Regions from separate parts of the Qipengyuania sp. SM2512 genome, predicted to be linked through region 1. Evidence: riboswitches for the same ligand, from Rfam matches in the RefSeq annotation. Region 1 holds a riboswitch; the other holds the start of a gene.
What was found. Region 1 has a riboswitch for glycine ahead of gcvT (glycine cleavage system aminomethyltransferase GcvT). Riboswitches for the same ligand answer to the same signal wherever they lie in the genome.
Positions count from the first base shown of each region.

Region 2: another riboswitch for glycine. It lies ahead of gcvT (glycine cleavage system aminomethyltransferase GcvT); the one in region 1 lies ahead of gcvT (glycine cleavage system aminomethyltransferase GcvT).

Region 1 covers NZ_CM143134.1:2,871,907-2,879,487, reverse strand. Annotated here, with positions in the region: gene ACQ5J0_RS14255 (amidohydrolase family protein) at 1-3,049, shown strand, start outside; glycine riboswitch at 3,166-3,254, shown strand; glycine riboswitch at 3,255-3,340, shown strand; gene gcvT (glycine cleavage system aminomethyltransferase GcvT) at 3,384-4,490, shown strand; gene gcvH (glycine cleavage system protein GcvH) at 4,495-4,866, shown strand; gene gcvPA (aminomethyl-transferring glycine dehydrogenase subunit GcvPA) at 4,875-6,239, shown strand; gene gcvPB (aminomethyl-transferring glycine dehydrogenase subunit GcvPB) at 6,236-7,581, shown strand, end outside.
Region 2 covers NZ_CM143134.1:451,829-459,409, forward strand. Annotated here, with positions in the region: gene gcvPB (aminomethyl-transferring glycine dehydrogenase subunit GcvPB) at 1-556, opposite strand, end outside; gene gcvPA (aminomethyl-transferring glycine dehydrogenase subunit GcvPA) at 553-1,914, opposite strand; gene gcvH (glycine cleavage system protein GcvH) at 2,062-2,433, opposite strand; gene gcvT (glycine cleavage system aminomethyltransferase GcvT) at 2,438-3,640, opposite strand; glycine riboswitch at 3,693-3,797, opposite strand; gene metH (methionine synthase) at 3,969-6,704, opposite strand; gene ACQ5J0_RS02315 (homocysteine S-methyltransferase family protein) at 6,704-7,581, opposite strand, start outside.

The sequences.
Region 1 (7,581 bases):
AGTGCCGATCGAGGTCGACGAAGCAAGTTGGGTAGACCTCGATGTTTCGCCGGACGGCCGAACGATTGTATTTTCCGTCCTGGGAGATCTCTACGAGATGGCGTTTAGGGGTGGGGATCCTCGTCGGATTAGGTCGGGAGCGGCGTGGGAGATGCAGCCGCGTTATTCTCCAGATGGGAAGCACATAGCCTTTGTTTCGGATGCTGGTGGAGCGGACAACATCTGGTTGATGCGCAGTGACGGAAGTGAACCGAGGCAGCTTTCACAAGAGCGCTTTCGTACCGTCAACGAGCCGGTCTGGACGGCCGATGGTCGCTTCATCGCGGGAAGAAAGCACTTCACGACTGGCCGTTCCCTCGGAACAGGAGAGATCTGGCTCTATGGAGTGGATGGAGGAGCAGGTCTCCCTGTAGTGGAGCGACCTTCCGCAGCCCATCAGAAAGAGCAGGGAGAACCCGCCTTTTCCGCAAATGGCCGTTACCTTTACTACTCCCGCGATGCATCGAGCGGATCCATCTTCGAGTACGCGCAAGACTCCGGTGTTGGTGCGTTCCAGATCGAAAGGCGCGACCTGTCGAGCGGTGAAACCGAGACCGTTGTGCGCGGCTATGGTGGTGCGGCAAGGCCGGAGCCCTCGCCTGACGGAAGAAGCCTGGCCTTCGTTGCGAGGGAAGAAGGGTCTTCGGTCCTCAAAGTGTTGGAATTGGAATCAGGAGTTTCCCGAACAGTATCGAAACTCGATCGGGACATGCAAGAAAACTGGGCCATAGCCGGGGTCTATCCGAACTTCTCGTGGACGCCCGACAGTGAGCACCTCGTGTTCTGGGCGGGGGGAAAGATACAACGGGTCTCGTCGCGCGGCGGAGATGCGCAGGTAATCCCCTTTAGAATTTCCGATGAGCGCGAGGTGCGAAAGGCCTCGCGTCCGCAAGTCGAGGTGGCGCCCTCTGCATTCCGGACGAGGATGGTTCGCTTTCCGGCGGCTGCGGGTTTTGCCGGACCATTCGTGTTCGAACGCCTTGGGAAGCTTCACCTTCTTCGGAATGGGTTCGAGGAGCAGCTGACACGGCGCGATGGCCGGCAGCTTTTTCCTGCCGCATCTCCCGACGGACGCAAGATAGCATACGTCAGTTGGACTGACCGCGGTTTGGGGGACCTTGTAGTGAAGGATCTCGCCTCGGGCAGGGAGCGAACCGTGGCTGAGGCAGGGCATTATGCGAACCCACGGTTCGGGCCAGACAGTCGGATGCTCGCTTTCGAGAAGCGTCGTGCAGGTCGGCTCACGGACCCTTCCAACTCGCTGGATGCAGGCATTTACGTCGTAGATCTCGAAGGTGATCAAACCACCAGGGTCAGCGCCGAAGGCCGCAAACCGCACTTTTCCCGAGATTCCAAGCGCATATTCCTAGTCGAATTCGTCGACGGTCAGCTGGCTTTGACGAGCCGTCCCCTCTCGGGGGGTGACCGTCTGATCCATGCTCGCGGAGAGCTGGCGAGCGACTTCGAAATCGACCCGGCCGGCGAGTGGATCGTCTTTCAGGAGAACTACAGGGCCTATCTCGCGCCGGTAGTGCCGGGCGGAATCGCTCTGGATTTGTCAGCGGATACCAAGACGGTGACCGTCCGACCGGTTACCAGCGAATGGACATCATTCCCGACATTCGCGGCAGACGGAACATCATTGCTCTGGACACAGGCTGCCGATCTTCACTCGCTGCCGCGCGACCTCTTCGGTACGCTTGTGGAAGAGGCGATGGAGGGCACCAGCCATGTCGATGTTGGCAGGGACGTGAAGGTGTCTGCGCCCGAGGGCCGAATTGCCCTCGTCGGGGCGCGAGTGGTGACGATGACTGGAAGCGACGGAGGGATCATCGAGGATGGTGTGATCCTGATCGAGGGAAACAGATTGACCAAGATCGGAAGACGGGGCGAGGTCGTCGTTCCCGATGATTTCGAGGTCTTCGATGTAACCGGTCGCACGATCGTACCCGGATTCATTGATGCGCACGCTCACGGACCCATGAGCAATGACGGTCTGATTCCAGAACAGAATTGGTCCCTTGTTCAAGCCTTGGCTCTGGGCGTCACGACGTTGCACGATCCCGCCAGCGATTCGCATGACATCTTCGCGGCGGCGGAATTGCAGCGCGCAGGTGACCTGCTCGCCCCCCGGATATTTTCCTCGGGCAACACGATTTATGGTGCGAAGGCACCGGGCGCTTACGCCAGGATCGATGGCCTGGAGGATGCACTCGTACACGTGCGTCGTCTCAAGGCGGAAGGGGCCTTGAGCGTGAAAAACTACAATCAGCCCAGAAGAGAGCAGCGCCAGCAGATCCTTGAGGCGGCTCGCCGTGAGGGCATTCTGGTCGTCGCCGAAGGCGGCGCCCAGTACGCGCTGGGAATGACCCACGTCGTCGACGGCAATGCCACGCTTGAACATAACATTCCCCTGGAGACCTTTTACGATGACGTTCTCCAGCTCTTCGAGGGCGCGGATGTTAACAACACGCCGACGCTCGTCGTCACCTTCGGGGGACTCGCCGGCGACCCCTATTGGCGTCAGGCCACAAACCTCATGGAGCAGCCACTTCTGCAGGCGCACACACCGCCTGATGTCCTTCGTGCGGAGGGAGCTCGTCGCATTACGGCTCCCGAGGGATCGTTTGTCGACGACGAGGCTGCTCGAGAAGCCGCGAAACTTGCCGAGCGCGGCGTGCTCATCTCTAGCGGCGGCCATGGGCAGCAGGCAGGCATCTCGTTCCATTGGGATATGTGGTCGATGGTCCGTGGCGGCATGACGCCGCTTCAGGCGCTGGCCACTGGCACTGTAAACCCTGCCAGGGCGCTCGGCTTGGCTGCCGACATCGGCACGATCGAGGCGGGCAAGCTCGCCGACCTGGTTGTCCTGGAGGATGATCCCTTGACGGATATTCGCGCGACCGAGAGCGTCAACCTGGTCATGCAAGGCGGCAGACTTTTCGAGGCTCGCAGCATGACGCAGATTACGCCGAAGCCCCGAGAGAGATTGCCATACTGGTGGGAGTAAAGCGGGCAGTGTCGATGCAATCGATACTCGATGTTCCCGCAATGTCGTCCGCTATGGCCGTTGACAAAGTTTCTGAACGCGACGAGACAGAGATGGTGTATCGGATACTGGATCCAACCGATGCCGCAGGAGAGACCGGTCTTCAACCGGCGCCGAAGGAGCAACCGCCCCGGAAACTCTCAGGCACAAGGACTGCGGCTATCGGGCACTTCTGGAAAGAGGGTGGTGACACCCCGCCGAAGGAGAAAGCCCCGCGGCAAGCTCTCAGGCAAAACCGACAGAAGGGGCTGTGAGACGCGCAACTGCGCGTCTGATGGTTAGGAAGACAAGCTCAATGACGAACGATCAGAAGCCAGGAAAGCTTCCTCTGCATGATTGGCACTGCGCGCTGGGGGCCCGAATGGTGCCCTTTGCCGGTTACCTCATGCCGCTTCAGTATGAAGGCATCGTTCCGGAGCACGAGTGGACGAGGAACTCCGCAGGTCTCTTCGACGTGAGTCATATGGGTCAGCTGCGCATCACCGGTGATTGCGCGGCGGAGGATCTTGAAACGCTCCTCCCCGCTTCAATCTCCGGCTTGGCGAAGGGACGGATGCGTTACTCGCTTCTGTTGAACGAGGATGGCGGCATCCTCGATGATCTCATCGTCACGAACCGGGGAGATTACTATTCGCTCGTCGTCAATGGATCGATGAAGATGCAGGATATCGAGCATATCCGGCGGCATCTTTCCGCTGCGACTTCGCTTGAGTACGAACGGGAGCGCGCGCTGCTCGCGCTGCAGGGGCCGCTCTCACAGGATGTGTTAGAACAGATCGTTCCCGGGGTTTCCGATCTGGTCTTCATGACCGCTGGCACTTTCGATTGGGACGGGACGTCATTGTGGGTCAGCCGCGCCGGCTACACTGGCGAGGACGGTTTCGAGATAAGTGTGAAAGGCGATGACGCATCCCGTCTCGCCGATGCGATCCTGCGGGATGATCGGGTGCGTCCGGTTGGTCTTGGTGCGCGGGATTCGCTTCGTCTCGAGGGGGGCTTGCCTTTGTATGGGCATGATCTCGGGCCAGCGATCAATCCCGTATCTGCGGGCTTGAAGTTCGCGCTCTCGCCCAAGCGGCGTGAGGCAGGCGGATGGCTCGGCTATGATGCCTGCACTCGCATGATGAATGACGGCGTTGCGGAGCAGCGAACCGGCCTGCTGATCGAGGGACGTTTGCCAGCACGAGAGGGCGCGGCAGTCTTCAGCGGTGACCTCGAAGTGGGACGCGTCACGAGCGGCGGGTTTTCTCCCACTCTTAAGCAGCCCATCGCCATGGCGTATCTGAGTTTCGAATTCTCGAGCCCCGCACAGCCTCTGGAAATTGAGGTGCGAGGTCGGCGCATCGCTGCCCGAACGGTCCCGATGCCCTTTGTCCCCCATCGTTATTTTCGAGGAAATTAATTCCGTGACTAGATACTACACTGACGAGCATGAGTGGCTGGACCTAGCGGGGGATGTCGCCACCGTGGGAATCACGAACTATGCTCAGGAGCAGCTCGGCGACATCGTTTTCGTGGAGCTTCCAGAGCTAGGTACGAGACTTGCCAAAGGCGATGCAGCAGCGGTCGTCGAGAGCGTGAAGGCCGCGAGTGACGTCTTCTCGCCAGTGACGGGCGAAGTCGTAAAGCAGAACGGGGATCTCCAATCCGATCCGGGCCTCCTCAACGATGCACCGGAAGAGGCGGGCTGGATGTTCGCTGTAGCCATCGCTGAGCACGGCGAGCTCGAGGCGTTCATGGATGAAGATGCCTACAAATCCTTCTGCGACAGTCTCTGAGGGCGTAGATGCGCTACCTTCCTCTCACGGACCTCGATCGCGCCGCGATGCTCGAGAAGATTGGCTCACCCGATATGGATGCGCTGTTCGCCGACGTGCCGGAGGAGGCACGGCTGGTCGGACCTATCGAAGGCCTGCCGATGCAGGCCAGCGAAATGGTGGTCGAAGGCCATATGCGACGGCTCTCGAAGAAGAACCTTGCTGCTGGGGACGCGGCGTTTTTCTGCGGGGCTGGGGCTTATCGCCATCACGTGCCCGCATCCGTGGACCACATAATCCAACGCGGTGAATTCCTTACGGCGTATACGCCTTACCAGCCGGAGATCGCGCAGGGCACGCTGCAAATGCTGTTCGAGTTTCAGACGCAGGTAGCGCGCCTCTATGGCTGTGCGGTCGCCAATGCCTCGATGTATGACGGCTCCACTGCCTGCTGGGAAGCTGTGGCGATGGCGAGACGCGTCACGAAGAAGAACCTCGCCGTTCTCGGTGAAGGGCTGCACCCGCACTACGTCTCCGTGGTTCGAACCATGGCGAAATTTACCGGCGATTCCATCGCGGATCGAGCGCCAACGTTACAGGCATCGGCGGGTGAGGATGCGCTGATCGCGGAGATCGAGGCAAACGATCTTTCCTGCGTGGTGGTGCAGTACCCCGACATCCTCGGCCGCATACCCGACCTTGAGCGGATCGCCCAAGCCGCGCATGCAAAGGGCGCGCTGGTGATCGCGGTTAATACAGAACCCGTGGCACTGGGTGCGATTAAATCCCCCGGTGAATTGGGCGCGGATATCGTGGTGGGCGAAGGCCAGTCAATCGGCGTCGGCCTGCAATTCGGCGGGCCGTACCTGGGCTTGTTCGCAGTGCGCGACCCCAAGCATGTGCGACAGATGCCCGGTCGGTTGTGCGGCGAAACCACGGATGCCGAAGGCAAGCGCGGCTTCGTGCTCACTCTCTCTACGCGCGAGCAGCACATCCGCCGCGAGAAGGCGACGAGCAATATCTGCACCAATTCTGGCTTGTGCGCGCTGGCGTTCAGCGTCCACATGACCCTGCTGGGTGAAGAGGGCCTGCGTCGTCTTGCCGCCTGGAATCACGGGCTGGCATGCGAAGCTGCAGACGCGCTGGACAAGGTGCCCGGCGTGACGTTGCTGAACGATACCTTCTTCAACGAATTCACGATTCTGCTCGACCGTGATGCGCGCGAAGTCGCACGCGAACTTGCTGCTCGCGACATTCTGGGCGGCGTATCGCTTGGCCGCCTCTATCCCGAGGAGGACCAGCTAGCGCACGGTCTCGTGGTGGCGGTCACTGAAACTACCAGCAGCGAGGATATTGCGGTCCTTGCCGATGCGCTGAAGGAGGTGCTGGCATGAGCGCGCCCAACAAGTCCGGATGGAAGCCGGAGATGCAGGCGTTCGACAACGACGAGGTGCATAGTTACCCCGAAACGGCGACCGGCAATCGCGCACTGATGCTCGAAGAGCCGCTGATCTTCGAGATCGCGGGGACGGACACGACGGGCGTCGACCTGCCCGAGATCGAACACGGAGGCAGCGAGCGGCTCGGCAGCTTCGGGCGCAAGGACCCGATCGGCCTGCCGGGACTCTCGGAGCCGGAGACCATACGCCACTACACCCGGCTGAGCCGCCAGAACTACGCGATCGACCTCGGACTATTCCCGCTGGGATCGTGCACGATGAAGCACAATCCGCGTCTTAATGAGAAGGTCGCCCGGATGCCCGGTTTCGCGGACATCCATCCTTTGCAGCCGGTGTCCACCGTTCCTGGCGCGCTGGAGGTTATGAATGAGCTGGCACACTGGTTGATCGAACTCACCGGGATGCACGGTGTCGTCATGAGCCCCAAGGCCGGCGCACATGGCGAGTTGTGCGGCATCCTGTGCATCCGCGCCGCTCTGGAAGCGCGCGGCGACGCCCGCGCGGTAATCTTGGTGCCGGAAAGCGCCCACGGCACCAATCCCGCTACTGCCGCCTTTGCCGGGTACAAGGTGGAGGACATTCCTGCGACGGCGGAAGGGCGCGTCGATCTTAAAGCGTTGAAGGCGCGGCTCGGCCCGGACGTGGCGGGGGTGATGATCACCAATCCCAATACTTGCGGCCTGTTCGAACGCGACATGAAGGCGATTTCCGACGCGGTCCATTCGGTGGGTGGCTTCGTCTATTGCGACGGCGCCAATTTCAACGCCATCGTCGGGAAGGTGCGCCCAGGCGATCTCGGCGTGGATGCCATGCACATCAACCTGCACAAGACCTTCTCCACTCCGCACGGCGGCGGCGGTCCCGGTTCGGGTCCGGTGGTACTGTCGGAAGCGCTGAGCCCCTATGGCCCGCTGCCATTCACCGCGCGCACGAAGGATGGCGTCGTCCACCTCATCGAAGAGGAGAATGCAGGCGAGTTCGGACACACGCAGGCGTTCGGTCGCATGACCGCCTTTCACGGCCAGATGGGCATGTTCACCCGCGCGCTGACTTACATCCTGAGCCACGGGGCCGACGGGCTGAAGCAGGTCGCCGAAGATGCGGTGCTGAACGCGAACTACATCCTGCGTAGCCTGGAGGACGTGCTGGATGCGCCGTTCGGCGCGAGCGGCCCTTGCATGCATGAAGTGCTGTTTTCCGATAAGGATTTTGCCGAGGGGCTCTCCACGCTCGATCTAGCCAAGGGGCTGATCGATGAAGGCTACCATCCAATGAC
Region 2 (7,581 bases), 750 kb from region 1:
CCAGCTCGTGGATCACGCCCAGCGCGCCCTGCACCGTCTGGACCGGTGCCAGCGGGTGGCAATCGGCAAAGCCGGGCAGGCGCGCGACCTTCTCGTTGAGCCGCGGATTGTGCTTCATCGTGCAGGATCCGAGCGGAAACAGCCCGAGATCGATGGCGTAGTTCTGGCGGCTGAGGCGGGTGTAGTGGCGCACCGTCTCGGGCTCGGACAGGCCGGGCAGGCCGATCGGTTCGGAACGTTCGAACCCTCCTAAGCGAGACGCAAAAGCCCCTTCCCTCGAGGGAAGGGGTTGGGGATGGGTGTTCGGCGCCTGAGAGGCGGGCCCCCCCACCCCCGGCCCCTCCCCCGCGGGGAGGGGGGAAGCGGAATGCCCCTCGCCCGCAGAGAGGGCGGAGGTGAAATCGACCCCGGTGGTTTCGCTGTTGCCGATCTCGAAGATCAGCGGTTCCTCGAGCATCAGCGCGCGGTTGCCGGTGACCGTGGGGGGACCTTCCATCGAATGGTCGACGGTGACGGGGGTGCCGGGCTTCCAGCCCGAGGCGTTGGGGGCGTTCATGCCAGGGTCTCCGTGAGCGCGGCGCAGAGCGTGTCGATATCTTCCTCTGTGGTGGTCTCGGTGACCGCCACCAGCAGGCCCTCGGCGAGCGCCTCCGCCTGCGGGTAGAGCCGCCCGAGCGAGACGCCGGCGAGCACGCCGCGATCGGCGAGCTTGCGCACGACATCGCGCGCGTCGCGGCCCAGCGTCACCGTGAATTCGTTGAAGAAGCTCTCGTTGAGCACCTTGACCCCGGGAACCTGCGCCAGCTTGTCGGCGGCGATGCAGGCGAGGCGGTGGTTCTCCAGCGCCAGCGCGCGCAGCCCCTTCTCGCCCAGCAGCGTCATGTGGACGCTGAAGGCCAGCGCGCAGAGCCCGCTGTTGGTGCAGATGTTGCTCGTCGCCTTCTCGCGGCGGATATGCTGCTCGCGGGTCGAGAGCGTGAGCACGAAGCCGCGCTTGCCCTCGGCGTCCTGCGTCTCGCCGCACAGCCGCCCGGGCATCTGGCGGACATGCTTGGGATCGCGCACCGCGAACAGGCCGAGATAGGGCCCGCCGAACTGGAGCCCGACGCCGATCGACTGGCCCTCGCCGACGACGATATCCGCGCCGCATTCGCCCGGGGACTTGATCGCGCCCAGCGCCACCGGCTCGGTGTTGACCACCACCAGCAGCGCGCCCGCATCATGCGCCGCCGCAGCGATCCGTTCGAGGTCGGGGAGCCGCCCGAGGATGTCGGGATATTGCACCACGACGCAGGAGGTATCGCCGTCGATCCGCGCGATCAGCCCGTCGTCGTCGGGGCGCGCCTGGAAGGCCGGCGGCGCATCGGCGATGGTGTCGGCGGTGAACTTGGCCATGGTGCGGACGACCTCGGCGTAATGCGGGTGCAGCGCGCCCGAGAGCACCACCCGGTCGCGCCGGGTCACGCGCGCGGCCATCGCCACCGCTTCCCAGCAGGCGGTCGAGCCGTCGTACATCGAGGCGTTGGCCACCGCGCAGCCATAGAGCCGCGCGACCTGGCTCTGGAACTCGAACAGCATCTGCAGCGTGCCCTGCGCGATCTCGGGCTGGTAGGGCGTGTAGGCGGTCAGGAACTCGCCGCGCTGGATGATGTGATCGACGGTTGCCGGCACATGGTGGCGATAGGCCCCCGCCCCCAGGAAGAACGCCGCATCGCCCGCCGCCAGATTGCGCTGCGCCAGCCGCCGCATGTGTTTCTCGACCGCCATCTCGGATGCGTGCAGCGGCAGGCCGTGGATCGGCCCGTCGAGCTGCGCTTCGGCGGGGACATCGGCGAACAGCGCATCGACGCTGTCGGCGCCGATGGTTTCGAGCATGGCCGAGCGATCGGCGGGGGTCAGGGGGAGGTAGCGCATCGGAACTCCTTGTCCCCTCCCGCTTGCGGGAGGGGTGCGAGACTTGGGCCGCGACGCGGCCCTAGTCGCAGCGGGGTGGGCGTGTCGGGAAATGGGCCTTTGTCTTGCCCACCCCCGGCCCCTCCCGCGAGCGGGAGGGGAGAAACATCAAAGCTCGTCGCAGAAGCTCTTGTAGGCCTTGGCGTCCATCAGCCCGTCGAGCTCGACCTTGTCGGCGATGGTCAGCTTGAAGAACCAGCCGTCTTCCTCGGGGCTCGAATTGACCAGCGCCGGGTCCTCGTCGAGCGCCGCATTGGCTTCGGTCACCTCGCCGCTGATCGGGGCGTAGACGTCGCTTGCCGCCTTGACGCTCTCGACCACAGCGGCGTCCTTGCCTTTGGCGAGCTGCGCGCCGACCTCGGGCAGTTCGACGAAGACGATGTCGCCGAGCTGTTCCTGCGCGTAATCGGTGATGCCGACGGTTGCGGTATCGCCCTCGACATCGATCCATTCGTGTTCATCGGTGAAATAGCGGGCCATCGGGTCACTTCCCTCGGTAGTAGTTGTGGGGGACGAAAGGCAAAGCGGCGACCCTTGCGGGCAGACGCTTCTTGCGAACCTCGACTTCGACCTCGGTATCGACCTTGGCGAAATCGGCGGAGAGATAGGCCATCGCGATCGGATGGCCGAGCGTGGGCGAGAAGCCGCCGCTGGTGACGCGGCCGATTTCGGTGTCGCCCGAAAAGACCGTGGCGCCCTCGCGCGCCGGCAGCCGGCCTTCGAACACGAGCCCAACGCGGGTGTCGGCGCAGCCATCGGCCAGCCTCGCGGCGCAGGCGGCGTGGCCCATCCAGCCACCAGCCTCGCGGCGGCTCTTGGTAAGCGCGAAGGTGAGGTCGGCGGTCACCGGATCGATCTCGGCCGTGAGGTCGTGACCATAGAGTGGGAGCCCGGCCTCGAGCCGCAGGCTGTCGCGCGCTCCGAGCCCTGCGGGCCGCACCTCGATCTCGGCGCAGAGCCGGTCGGCGAGCGATTCGGCGAATTCGGCGGGGACCGAAATCTCGAACCCGTCCTCGCCGGTGTAGCCCGCGCGGGTGATCCGAAGCGGCCATTCGCCGAAGTGGTAATCGACCGCCTGCATGAACACGAGCTGCTCGGGCACACCGCGCATCACGCGGTTGAGCGCGGTCGCGGCGTTGGGGCCCTGCAGCGCGATCAGCGCCTGGTCGTCGAGATGGGTGAGCGTGATGTCGTCGTCGAGATGCTCGCGCAAATGGGCGATGTCGTCCCATTTCATCGCCCCGTTGACCACCAGGTAATAGGTCGGCTCGCCCCAATGGCCCTCGGTGCCCGCTTCCTCGTCGCCCGCGATCCAGGGGGTGACGTTGGTGACCATCAGATCGTCGAGAATGCCGCCCTCGTCGTTGAGCAGCAGCGAATAGCGCACCCGGCCGGGCTTCAGCGTGGCGATCGCGCCGGGGAGCAGCTTTTCCAGCTCCTCGGCCGCGCGCTCGCCCGAGACCAGCAGCTGGCCCATGTGGCTGACGTCGAACAGCGAGGCCTGCTCGCGGGTCCAATCGTGTTCGGCGACGATGCCCTCAAACTGGATCGGCATCTCGTAGCCCGCGAACTCGACCATTCGCGCGCCCTTGCCGCGATGCCAGCCATCGAGCGGCAGCTTGGCCGGCGCCTCGTCCGGACCATCGTCCGCGAAGTCTTCGGTGGGAAGGTCTTGGGCTTCGCTCATCATGGTTCCCGACTGCATGCACGGCCACGCCCCGGCGGGACGCGATCCGATCCATGCCCCCTCTGTCGGGTGACCTGAGAGACTGACCCGTGAATGGACGGGCTTACCCCTTCGGTGGCCGCCCCTTTAGGGAGCGACGCTTTCCAGAGTGTCGAAGAGGCCCGCGCGGTCCGTTGGCCTGAGAGTTTCCGGGGCGGTTGCTCCTTCGGCGCCGGGGGCCTGCCCGGCCCCGCGATCTCTCCCGCGCGCGCCCGCCGCAGAATCGCTCCCGCCGCCGACGGCACCGCCCTGCGCGATTGCGCCGTCCCGGTCAATCGAGATTGGCCGGTCAATCGAGATTGGGACGCAGCCAGCGCTCGGCGGTGGAAAGGTCCACCCCGCGCCGCGCCGCATAATCCTCGAGCTGGTCGCGGCCGATGCGGGCGACGCCGAAATAGGCCGCCTGCGGATGCCCGAAATAGAACCCGCTGACCGCGGCGGTGGGGAACATGGCGAAGCTTTCGGTCAGCTCGAGCCCGACGTTCTTTTCCGCCTCGAGCAGTTCGAACAGCGCGGGCTTGAGGCTGTGATCGGGGCAGGCCGGATAGCCCGGCGCGGGGCGGATGCCGCGATACTGCTCCTTGATGAGCGCGAGATTGGTGAGCTGCTCGCCGGGCGCATAGCCCCACAGATCGGTGCGGACATGCTGGTGGAGCCGCTCGGCCAGCGCCTCGGCGAAGCGATCGGCGAGCGCCTTGAGCAATATGTCCGAATAATCGTCCCTGTCGGCCTGGAAGCGCGCGGAATGCGCGTCGAGCCCGTGGATCCCGACCGCGAAGCCGCCCATCCAGTCGCCCGCGGGATCGATGAAATCGGACAGACAGTAATTGGCGCGGTCGCGGCTCTTCTTCACCTGCTGGCGCAGGAAGGGGAGACGAACCTCCTTTTCCTCCCCGGCCCCGCCGGGGAGGGGGACCACCCGCAGGGTGGTGGAGGGGTCGGCTTCGCTGCCGTTGGAAGATACCCCTCCACCAGCTTCGCTGCTCCCCCTCCCCATCGATGATGGGGAGGACAGGATGATATCGTCGCCCTCGCGGCGGCAGGGCCACAGCCCGCAGACCCCGCGCGCGGTGAGCCATTTCTCCTCGACGATCCGGTCGAGCATGGCCTGCGCATCGGCGAACAGGCTGCGCGCGCTTTCGCCGACCACATCGTCCTCGAGAATGGCGGGATAATTGCCGTGCAATTCCCAGGCGCGGAAGAAGGGGGTCCAGTCGATATAGTCGCGCAATTCGGCGAGCGACCAGTCGTCGTAGACATGGAGCCCCGGATGCAGCGGTGCGGCCGGCTTACCGGCGAAATCGGCGGGGAAGGCGCGGCTGCGCGCTTCGGCGAGGGGAAGCAGCTCGCTCTGTGTCCGGCCCGCGCGGGCCTCTCGCACCTGGACATATTCCTCCGCCGTGCCGGCGACGAAATCCTCGCATTGCGTGTCCGAGAGCAGCCGGCTGGCGACCCCGACCGCCCGGCTGGCATCGAGCACGTGGATTACCGGCCCGTCATAGGCGGGGTCGATCCGCAGCGCGGTGTGGACCTTGCTGGTGGTCGCCCCGCCGATCAGCAGCGGCAAACTCATCCCCGCGGTCTTCATCTCCTCCGCGACGGTGACCATCTCGTCGAGCGAGGGCGTGATCAGCCCCGAGAGCCCGATCATGTCGGCGTGAACCTCGCGCGCGGTCTCGAGGATTTTCGCCCACGGCACCATGACGCCCAGATCGACCACCTCGTAGCCATTGCACTGCAGCACCACGCCGACGATGTTCTTGCCGATATCGTGGACGTCGCCCTTGACCGTGGCCATCACGATCTTGCCCTTGGCCTTGCGCTCGGCCTCGGGGAGCAGGTCCTTCTCCGCCTCGATATAGGGGATGAGGTGGGCGACCGCCTTCTTCATCACGCGCGCGGATTTGACCACCTGCGGCAGGAACATCTTGCCGCTGCCGAACAGGTCGCCGACCACGTTCATCCCGTCCATCAGCGGACCCTCGATCACCTCGATCGGGCGCCCGCCGGTCGCGGCGCGAGCGGCGCGGGCTTCCTCGGTGTCGGCGACGACATGCGCGTCGATCCCCTTGACCAGCGCGTGCTCGAGCCGCCGTTCCACCGGCCAGCCGCGCCATTCCTCGGCAGCCTTCTCGTCGGCGGCGGAGCGGCCCTTGTAGCTTTCGGCGAGATCGATCAGCCGTTCCGTAGCGTCCGATCGCCGCATCAGGATCACGTCCTCGCAGGCCTCGCGCAGCACCGGATCGATCGCGTCGTAGACATCGAGCTGGCCGGCGTTGACGATCGCCATGTCGAGCCCGGCGGGGATGGCGTGGAACAGGAACACCGAATGCATCGCGCGGCGCACGGTCTCGTTGCCGCGGAAGCTGAAGGACAGGTTGGAGAGCCCGCCGCTGGTCTTGGCGAGCGGGCAGCGCGACTTGATTTCCTTCACCGCCTCCAGGAAGTCGAGCCCGTAGCGGTCGTGCTCCTCGATCCCCGTCGCCACCGCGAAGATGTTGGGATCGAAGATGATGTCCTCGGGCGGAAAGCCGATCCCGGTGAGCAGATCATAGGCGCGCGCGCAGATTTCGACCTTGCGCTCCTTGGTGTCGGCCTGGCCCTGTTCGTCGAAGGCCATCACCACCACCGCGGCGCCGTAATCCATGCACAGCCGCGCATGCTCGAGGAAGGGCGCCTCGCCCTCCTTCATGCTGATCGAATTGACGATCGGCTTGCCCGAGACGCATTTGAGCCCCGCCTCGATCACGCTCCATTTCGAACTGTCGATCATCAGCGGCACGCGCGCGATATCGGGTTCGGCGGCAATCAGCTTGAGGAAGGTGGTCATCGCCAGCTCGGAATCGAGCAGGCCCTCGTCCATATTGACGTCGATCACCTGCGCGCCGTTCTCGACCTGGCTGCGCGCGACCTCGACCGCAGTGTCGTAATCGCCCGCCATGACGAGCTGCTTGAACCGGGCCGAGCCGGTGACGTTGGTGCGCTCGCCGATATTGACGAAACGGGCGGTGGAAGCGTTGGACATCATGCTGCGATCGTGAAGGGTTCGAGGCCCGCCAGCGTCATGGTGCTGTCGCGTTCGGGCACCACGCGCGGGGCGAGGCCCTCGACCGCGCGGGCGATGGCGGCGATATGCGCCGGGGTCGAGCCGCAGCAGCCGCCGACCACGTTGACGCGGCCGCTGTGCGCCCATTTGCCCACCAGCCCCGCGGTGGTCTCGGGCGCCTCGTCGTATTCGCCCAGCTCGTTGGGCAGGCCGGCGTTGGGATAGGCGAGCAGATAGGTGTCGGCGATCGCGGAGAGCAATTGCACATGCGGGCGCAATTGCTCGGCGCCGAAGCTGCAGTTGAGCCCCATCGCCAGCGGGCTGGCATGGCGCACCGAATGCCAGAAGGCCTCGACCGTGTGGCCCGACAGATTGCGCCCCGAGAGATCGGTGAGCGTGAGCGAGATCATCACCGGAATGTCGCGCGCCAGCTCGCGCTCGAGCTGCTTGACCGCCATGATCGCGGCCTTGCAGTTGAGCGTGTCGAACACCGTCTCGATGAGGATGAAATCCGCCCCGCCCTCGAGCAGCGCGGCGCATTGTTCCTTGTAGACATCGACGATCTCGTCGTAGCTGACCTCGCGAAAGCCCGGGTCCTCGACATCGGGCGAGAGCGAGAGCGTCTTGTTGGTCGGTCCGACCGCACCGGCGACGAAACGGGGCACACCATCCTTCGCCATCGCATCGTCGACCGCCTCACGGATGATCCGCGCGGCAGAGCGGTTGATCTCGCGCACGAGACCTTCGGCACCGTAATCGGCCTGGCTGATGCGGTTGGCGTTGAAGGTGTTGGTGGCGAGCAGATGCGCGCCCGCCGCGATATAGCTGTCGCAGATTTTGCGGATCACCGCGGGCT